2 regions of the Roseitalea sp. genome follow, and region 2 is predicted to be linked to the other one. Evidence: riboswitches for the same ligand, from Rfam matches in the RefSeq annotation. Region 2 holds a riboswitch; the other holds the start of a gene.
What was found. A riboswitch is a leader RNA that binds a small molecule or an ion and turns the genes downstream of it on or off. The one in region 2 is predicted to bind thiamine pyrophosphate.
Positions count from the first base shown of each region.

Region 1 (4,206 bases), on a different contig from region 2:
CTGCATGGGCGGGACGACCCAGGTCGGAAACACCACGCCCGTGGCCGAGTTCAACATCTGGTGCGACCCGGAAGCGGCGGACATCGTCTTTGCGAGCGGCGTGCCGCTCTGGCTGGTCGGCCTCAATGTGACGCGGCAGGTCGGGCTGACCGCCCGCGACATCGAGCGGCTGAACGCGGGCGGCCGCATCGCCCGCACCTATGGCGCCCTGCTCGGCTTCTTCAGGGACAGGCTGAACGAGATCCACGGCTTGTCGAGCGCATCGCTGCACGATCCGTGCGCGCTGGTCCCCTTCATCGTTCCGGACCTGATCACCTATGCGCGCTGCCCGGTCGAGATCGAGGCGGGCGACGGGCTGACGCGCGGCATGACGGTCTGCGATTTCCGCAATCTGACCACCGCCAGGCTGGCGAACATTCGACCGGCGAAGCGCGCAAACTGCGAGGTCGCCGTCGCGGTCGATGCGCGCCCCCTCGTGGACCACATCATGGATGCCATCCTCGCATGGCCGGAACGCGGCGCGTTGGAGAGCCCCCATGCGCGCAGCACGCCATGACCGCGGGCCATCCCTTCAAGCGCAGGCGCCCGAACGCGATGACAGCCGCCTTGCGGCCGATCGTGGCGAGCTGGCCTCGGTCACGGTATCGGAACAGCGCAGGCAAGGCTTGCGCGCCCGCCGAAACCTGCCCCCACGATGACGATATGCGCGCGCGCCGGCATGGTGATGGTGTCCGGAGCGAGGCGCAAACGCGCCTGCTTGCCGGATGTCGGAATGTCACTGCTCATGCACCGCTACCATCTCCCGGAAGGCCGGTCCCGCGCCAGAAAGCGATTGCCTCATCGACCATCGCGCCGTGGTACGCCGCCGCGTCCGGGCCCGACGGGTCGCCGTCGAAGCGCCCCAGTTCCTTGGCGATGTCGAAAAAGCCGGGCGCCGGCATCCCGCCCCGGGCGCGGCTGATGACGAGCGCCGCGATGAAGGGGTGTCCGTTGGCCGCGTCCTGTCGCATCAGCCGTTCGAGCGCTTCGGTAAGCTGATGGATCGTGTTCGGAGGGACAAGGTCCAGCGCGTCGGCCAGCGCCTTGTATGTGATCGGCTCACCGCGCGCCGCGATCCTCTGAAGGTGTGTCCGCGCCCGTCCGGCCAGCGATTGTGTCGTCGGCAAAGCGTTTTCGGAGACGGCCGTCATGATGCGCCCCTGGCGAGGTCGAAGAGGCTGAGCGCATCATTCGCAGGCTTGCCTGCGGCGATCGGCAACGGGTCTTCGAGCAGGCTGCCGTCGGCTTCGATCACGACGCGCCAGGCCCGCGCGCGATATCGGAACGTCAGGCGCGTGCGGCCCGCATCTTCGTCCTGGCCGGTTTCGGCAAGGCTCACGACCAGGCCCTTGGCCATGTTCTGCTTCAGCGCTTCGACCGTCAGGCCGAGCCTGGGCGCCAGCACTTCGGCATCGATGGTGATCTGTGCATTGTTCACCTCTACGGCCGCACGCGGAATCGTCGTCATCGCCGCGCCGTTCCGATACCCGGCTGCCCGAACCTGCCGGATGAGAAATTGATGCAGAGCTGCTCCAATTCGTCCGCCGCGAGGGGCTCGCTCAAAAAGCCGCATTCATAGGCGTCCGCGCCGTCCTGGCAGCAACCGTCCCCTCTGAAATAAACGCAGGTTTTACAGGTCCCGAACAGCGGTTTGCCCGCCTGCAAGGCAACGCTCCCAAGCAAGCGCTGGAGCACGGCGGAAAAACTGCCGCGGACGCCCGGGGGCAGAGCGTCCGCGGCTCGCACCAGGGCCTCGATGGGATCGTCCTTCAAAAGCGCCCTGGCTTTCGGCGTCGGATCCAGCCTGACGCTTCGGCCGTCGGTGTCGGAACGGGCCTGTTGCAGATAGCCGTCCGCGACCAGACCCTTGATGGTTTGGGAGGCGGTGCCCCGCGTCGTGCCGTGGAACGCGGCGAACGCCGAAGGGGTGCGCGAGAAACGGTTGGCCCTGGCGAAATATCTCAATCCGGTCCACTGTGTCGGGGTCAACCCGCCCACGAGGCCGTCGCCCGACGCGATGCGCCCAAGGTGCAGGATCAATTCGGCGATCACGCGGCTGGCCATGCCGAGGTCCTTCCCCGAGAGCTTGGAGGGTCACTGTATATGATAGCGATGCCAAACTTCTTTGGCGAAATTATGATTTCGATACGATACTAAAAATGATTTCGCTTCGAGACTGTCCGGCTGATCGGTCACGCAGGCGCTTCGAGGCGAATGCATTGACACGTCAAAGCGGGCCACCTAAACCTTGGAGCGTTGGACAGGGGCGTCCGCGCTTGCCGCGTTCTGAGAAGCACCCTTCGAACCTGAACCAGATCATGCTGGCGTAGGGAGTCCGCGATGTTCGTCTTCCGGGCGCCAACGTCCTGATTGTCATCGCGTCTCCCCGGCCTGAAAGGGGAGAGATGGAGAACCCTGGACTCAATCCTCACCGGATGCACGAAACATCTGTCAAGACCGAGCCGGGGCGCGGACGCCCGCTGGCCGATGGCTGACGTTACGGTCATCGGCGCGGGCGTGGCCGGCCTTTGGGCCGCCTGGGCCCTGCTTGAGCAGGGCCTGACGCCGCACTTGGTCGACCGGGCCGGCGCGCCCGAGCGGCACGGCTGTTCATGGTGGGCCGGCGGCATGCTGGCGCCGGACTGCGAGGGCGCGCTGGCAGAGCCGGTCGTCGTCGCCCATGGCCGCGACGCCGCTGCGGCCTGGGCCGCGGTCACCGAGGTGACCGAACGCGGCACGCTGGTGCTCGCGCCCGAACGCGACCGGGCCGATCTCGACGCGTTCGCCGGCCGCACCCTGGGGCACGAACCGGTCGACGGTGCCGGCATCGCCCGGCTGGAGCCCGAACTGGAAGGCCGCCACCGGCACGGACTTTTCTTCAAGCACGAAGCCCATATCGAACCGCGACGGGCGCTGGCCGATTTGGTGGGGCACCTTGCCGGCAAGGGCGTCGCGATCGAACGGGCACACATATGCCCGGAAGACATTGCCGGCCCCGTGATCGACTGCCGGGGCCTGGCCGCGCGGGACGCGCTCGGCGATCTGCGCGGGGTGCGAGGCGAGATGATAGTTCTGCGCTCCCGCGAGATCGTGCTGCACCGCCCCATACGCCTTCTGCATCCGCGCCATCCGCTCTATGTCGTCCCGCGCGAGGACGGGCTTTTCATGCTCGGCGCGACGCAGATCGAAAGCGCCGATCGGTCCGGCGTGACCGCCCGTGCGGCGCTGGAGCTGTTGTCTTCGGCCTATGCGCTCGATCCGCGCTTTGCGGAGGCGGAAATCGTCGAGACGGGCGCCGACCTGCGGCCGGCCTTTGCCGACAATGTGCCGCGCATCGTCCGGCGCGGCCGCGTGCTGCATGTGAACGGGCTGTTCCGCCACGGCTATCTCATGGCGCCGGCCTTGGCGCGACAGGCGGCGGCCTGTCTCGCCAAGGGACACAAAGGGGATCTCGTCCATGAAAATTGACGTGAACGGCGTGCCGCAGGATGTCGAGGCCGCCACGGTCGAGGACGCGCTGCAAATGCTGGGCTGGGGCGAGCAGCGGGTTGCCACGGCGCTCAACGGGACCTTCGTTCCCGCCGCCGCGCGCGACGAGACGGCGCTGTCGCCCGGCGACCGGTTGGAAGTGCTGACCGCGATGCAGGGAGGCTAGGCATGCGCGATTTCTATGGCGTACGCCTGACCACCCCCATGATGCTCGGCACGGCGCGCTATCCGTCGCCGGCCGTGATGGAAGCGGCCTTCCGCGAAAGTGGTGCCTCGGTCGCCACGGTCTCGCTCCGGCGCGAGCGTGAGAGTGGACAAGCCTTCTGGGATATCGTCCGCGCGCTCGGCATTCATGTTCTGCCCAACACGGCAGGCTGCCACACCGCCCGCGAGGCCATCACCACCGCCTGCATGGCGCGCGAATATTTCGAGACCGACTGGATCAAGCTCGAAGTGATCGGTCACGCCGATACGCTGCAACCCGATCCTTTCGGCCTGGTGGAGGCCGCCGAGGCGCTGTGCGCCGACGGCTTCAAGGTCTTCCCCTACACGACCGAGGATCAGGTGCTTGCCAAGCGGCTTGTGGATGCCGGCTGCCGGGTGCTCATGCCCTGGGGCGCGCCGATCGGGTCCGGCCAGGGGCTGAACAATCCGCACGGCCTGCGGACCCTGCGGGCC
Region 1 is NZ_CFIFWG010000045.1:4,580-8,785, forward strand. Features, by position in the region: gene AC5E6L_RS06110 (nucleoside hydrolase) at 1-556, shown strand, start outside; gene AC5E6L_RS06115 (hypothetical protein) at 783-1,190, opposite strand; gene AC5E6L_RS06120 (DUF6522 family protein) at 1,187-1,507, opposite strand; gene AC5E6L_RS06125 (MarR family winged helix-turn-helix transcriptional regulator) at 1,504-2,103, opposite strand; TPP riboswitch at 2,292-2,389, shown strand; gene AC5E6L_RS06130 (FAD-dependent oxidoreductase) at 2,527-3,507, shown strand; gene thiS (sulfur carrier protein ThiS) at 3,497-3,694, shown strand; gene AC5E6L_RS06140 (thiazole synthase) at 3,697-4,206, shown strand, end outside.
Region 1: linked by a shared signal. The riboswitch ahead of AC5E6L_RS06130 (FAD-dependent oxidoreductase) and the one ahead of AC5E6L_RS07905 (ABC transporter substrate-binding protein) in region 2 are both predicted to bind thiamine pyrophosphate.

Region 2 (4,206 bases):
TGCCGCCGACCATCCATATCGCCGGAACGAACGGCAAGGGTTCCTGCGCCGCTTTCTGCCGGGCGCTTCTGGAAGCGGGCGGCCACCGCACCCACGTGCACACCTCGCCCCACCTGGTGCGCTGGCACGAACGCTTCCGCATCGCCGGTGCGCTCGTCGACGACGCCGTGCTGGCCGGGGCGGTCGCGCGCGTGGCCGCCGCCAATGACGGCGCCAAGATCACCGTGTTCGAGATCCTGACGGCGGTCATGTTCGTCCTTTTCAGCGAGAACGAGGCGGACGCGGCGGTCATCGAAGTGGGCCTTGGCGGCCGCGCCGACGCGACCAACGTGATCGAGCGGCCCGCCGTCAGCGTCATCATGCCGATCGGTCTCGACCATCAGGCCCATCTCGGCGACACGGTCGGCCTGATCGCCGGCGAGAAGGCAGGCATCATGAAGCCGGGCGTTCCGGTGGTCATCGCCGCCCAGCCCTATGCGGAGGCGCGGGAGGTCCTGGCGGCGCGCGCCGAAGCGCACGGCTGCCCCGCGCGTCTCTATGGCGAGCACTTCATCGCCTTCGAGGAACATGGCCGCTTCGTCTTCCAGGACACCGAGGGCCTTTTGGACCTGCCGCTGCCCGCGCTGCGCGGCCGGCACCAGCTCGCCAATGCGGCTGTGGCGATCGCGGCGCTGCGCGCCGGCGGGTTCGTCATTACCGAAGCGGGCGCCGAGCGGGCGATGCAGGCGGTCGACTGGCCGGCGCGCATGCAGCGGCTTGCAAACGGCCATTTGACGGACATCGCCCCGCAGGGCGCCGAGATATGGCTCGACGGCGGACACAATCCGGACGGGGCGGCCATGGCCGCCGAATTCCTCGCCGCGCGCGAGGAAGAGGTCGAACGGCCCCTGTTCATGATCACGGGGATGCTCGAAGCAAAGGACGCGGCGGGGTATCTGCGCGTGTTCGAGGGGCTGGTCCGGCACGTCTTCACCGTGCCGGTGCCCGACAGCGAGGCCGGCCGCGATCCTGGCATGCTCGCGGGCCAGGCGCGCGAAGCGGGACTTTCGGCGGAACCGATGGACGATGTGGCGTCGGCCCTGCGCCTTATCGCCGAAAGCTGGAACGGGCTCGAACGGCCTCCGCGCATCCTGATCGGCGGCTCGCTCTATCTTGCCGGCGCCGTTCTGCGCGAGAACGGCACGCCACCCGCCTAGAGCGGTTTGTCATCAAGGACACCGTGACGGCTGTCCTTTCCGGAAATCGGTTTGACCAAAGGGGAGCTGGGCTGTAATCGATAATTGAACTGTTGGGGTGCCCGTACGGGCTGAGATGCGGCGACGCAAACCCATTGAACCTGAACCGGTTAGGACCGGCGTAGGAAACAGCACATGGACGCCCATATCCACATCGCTTTTGCCTGCATGCCCGGCCTGGTCCGCACCAGAGGGGTATGCGCATGGTGGCCAACGCACTGACGATGGCCGGCCCGGATTCGGGCGGCCTGATCACCTATGACGCAGCCAGTTTGCGCTTTGGCGGATTTCGCTTCGATGGCGCATCCGACCCCCCGCCAGCCACCACCTTCACCGCGCCGTCTGCGATAGCGCCCGGCGATTTCCTGCCCCGGCCAACGGGCCGTGCTGGCGCGCCGGTCGGGCCTGGCATGCGGCCGAACGGCTTTCGCGACATTGGAACGGGAAGACCAGGCTTCCCGCTCCTGGAGACGGATCCACGAGATTAAGGAGAACTTTCGTGAAACATCTGCTGACTGCCGCCGGCCTCCTGCTGGCGACGCCCGCCATGGCGCAGGACAAGGTGACCCTGCTGCTGGACTGGTTCATCAACCCTGACCATGGTCCGATCATCGTGGCGGAGGAGTTGGGCTATTTCAGCGATCAGGGCCTTGAGGTGGAAATCATCCCGCCCGCCGATCCGTCCGCGCCACCGAAACTGGTGGCGGCGGGTCAGGGCGACATCGCCATAAGCTACCAGCCAAGCCAGCATTTGCAGGTGGCCGAGGGCCTGCCGCTTATCCGGGTCGGCACGCTGATCGCGACACCGCTCAATTGCCTGTTGGTGGTCAAGGATGGCCCGATTCAGGAGATCAGCCAGCTGAAAGGCGGCAGGATCGGCTTCTCGGTCGCCGGGATCGAAGAGGCCGTCCTGACGGCGATGCTGGACCGGCACGGGGTTGGCCTTGATGAGGTGGAGATGGTGAACGTCAACTTCTCGCTTTCGCCTTCGTTGATGTCGGGCCAGGTGGATGCGGTGATCGGCGCCTACCGGAATTTCGAACTGAACCAGATGGAAATCGAAGGTGTCGAAGGCCGCTGCTTCTATGTCGAGGAAGAGGGCGTGCCGACCTATGACGAACTGATCTATGTCACCAATCCCGACCGCATGGACAAGGATCAGATCCGGCGCTTCCTGCGCGCCACGGAACTGGCCACCCAGTATATCGTGAACAACCCCGACAAAAGCTGGGAGCTGTTCAAGAATTATGCACCGGAACTCGATGACGCGCTGAACGCCAAGGCCTGGGTCGACACACTGCCGCGCTTTGCCTTGCGGCCCGAGGCGCTGGACGAAGGCCGTTATGCGCGCTTTGAGCGGTTTCTGGCCGACAGCGGCCTGATCGAAGGCACACGGCCCGTGTCCATGCTCGCCGTCGATCTGGGAGCGGAAGAATGAGTTTCGGTGCGACCTTCACCGCCTGGCGGGACATGACACCCCAATGGTCTGCCTATGCCAAGCACCGCTTCGTACGGGGGCTGGGCGACGGCAGCCTGCCCCGCGCGGCGTTCGTGCACTATCTGCGCCAGGATTACGTCTTCCTGATCCATTTTTCGCGCGCCTGGGCGCTGGCGGTCACCAAGGCCGACACGGTCGAGGAGATGCGGCTTGCGGCGGGCACGGTCAACGGGCTGATCAACGGGGAGATTGCATTGCACATCAAGACCTGCGCCAAAGCGGGTATTGATGAGGCAGATCTGTTTGCCACCGAAGAGCGGCCGGAAAATCTTGCCTACACGCGCTATGTGCTCGATGCCGGCCATTCCGGCGACCTGCTGGATCTGCTGGCGGCACTGGCGCCTTGCGTGATGGGCTATGGCGAGATCGGGGCGGCATTGGCTGCCTCGTCACGCTCGGATACCTATGCCGGCTGGATCGCGACCTATGCCGGCGACGACTATCAGCAGGTATGTCGCGATGTGGGCGCATTGCTTGACGGTGCGGTAGCGCGACGTCTGGGCGATGATCCGCAAACCAGTCCCCGCTGGGCGGCGCTGCACAAACGGTTCGCCACGGCGACAAGGCTGGAAGTGGGCTTCTGGGACATGGGGTTGTCCCCTTGACCGCGCTTTCGCTGTCCGGATCGGCCTCGATCGACGGGGTACCCATTTTCACCGGGATGGATTTGACGCTTGCGCCCGGCCGGTGGACCTGTCTGCTTGGCGCCAGCGGGGTGGGCAAATCCACCGTTCTGCGGCTCTTTGCCGGCTTGGATGATGCGATCGAACTTGACGGCACGATTGAAGGCGCGGGCAATGTCGCGCTGATGGCGCAGGACGATCTGTTGCTGCCTTGGCTGACCGCTTTGGACAATGTCCTGATCGGCGCGCGGCTGCGGGGCGAGGCGCCGGATCCAGCGCGCGGCGCGCAGGTCCTGTCGCGTGTCGGACTTGCCGGTCATGCAGACAAGAAACCGGGCAGCCTTTCGGGCGGGCAACGGCAACGCGTGGCTCTGGCGCGCACGCTGATGGAGGACCGCCCGGTCGTTCTGCTGGATGAGCCTTTCTCCGCGCTCGACGCGCTGACCCGCCTGCAAATGCAGGATCTGACGGCGGAGCTTTTGTCCGGTCGGACCGTGCTTTTGGTGACCCATGATCCCGGCGAGGCGGCGCGGCTCGGACAGACGATCGTGATCATGGCCGCCGATGGCCTGCTGGATGTGCCGGCACCGCCCGGAACCATCCCCCGCCCGGTGGACGGTGCCGATGTGCTGCGAACACAGGCGGACCTTTTGGGCCAACTGAGGAGACAGATATGAACGCGACCGAGTTTCTCAGATCGCAGGTTGCCGAAGAGTGGCGCGCCGCGACGACGCACGCCTTTACCGATGCGCTGGCAGACGGGTCGCTGGATCGCGAAAAAATGGCCGGATACCTGCAACAGGACTACCAGTTCGTCGATGGCTTCGTGCGGCTGCTGGCCTGCGCGGTG
Region 2 is NZ_CFIFWG010000066.1:3,839-8,044, forward strand. Features, by position in the region: gene AC5E6L_RS07900 (bifunctional folylpolyglutamate synthase/dihydrofolate synthase) at 1-1,196, shown strand, start outside; TPP riboswitch at 1,280-1,380, shown strand; gene AC5E6L_RS07905 (ABC transporter substrate-binding protein) at 1,783-2,673, shown strand; gene tenA (thiaminase II) at 2,670-3,338, shown strand; gene AC5E6L_RS07915 (ABC transporter ATP-binding protein) at 3,335-4,033, shown strand; gene AC5E6L_RS07920 (TenA family protein) at 4,030-4,206, shown strand, end outside.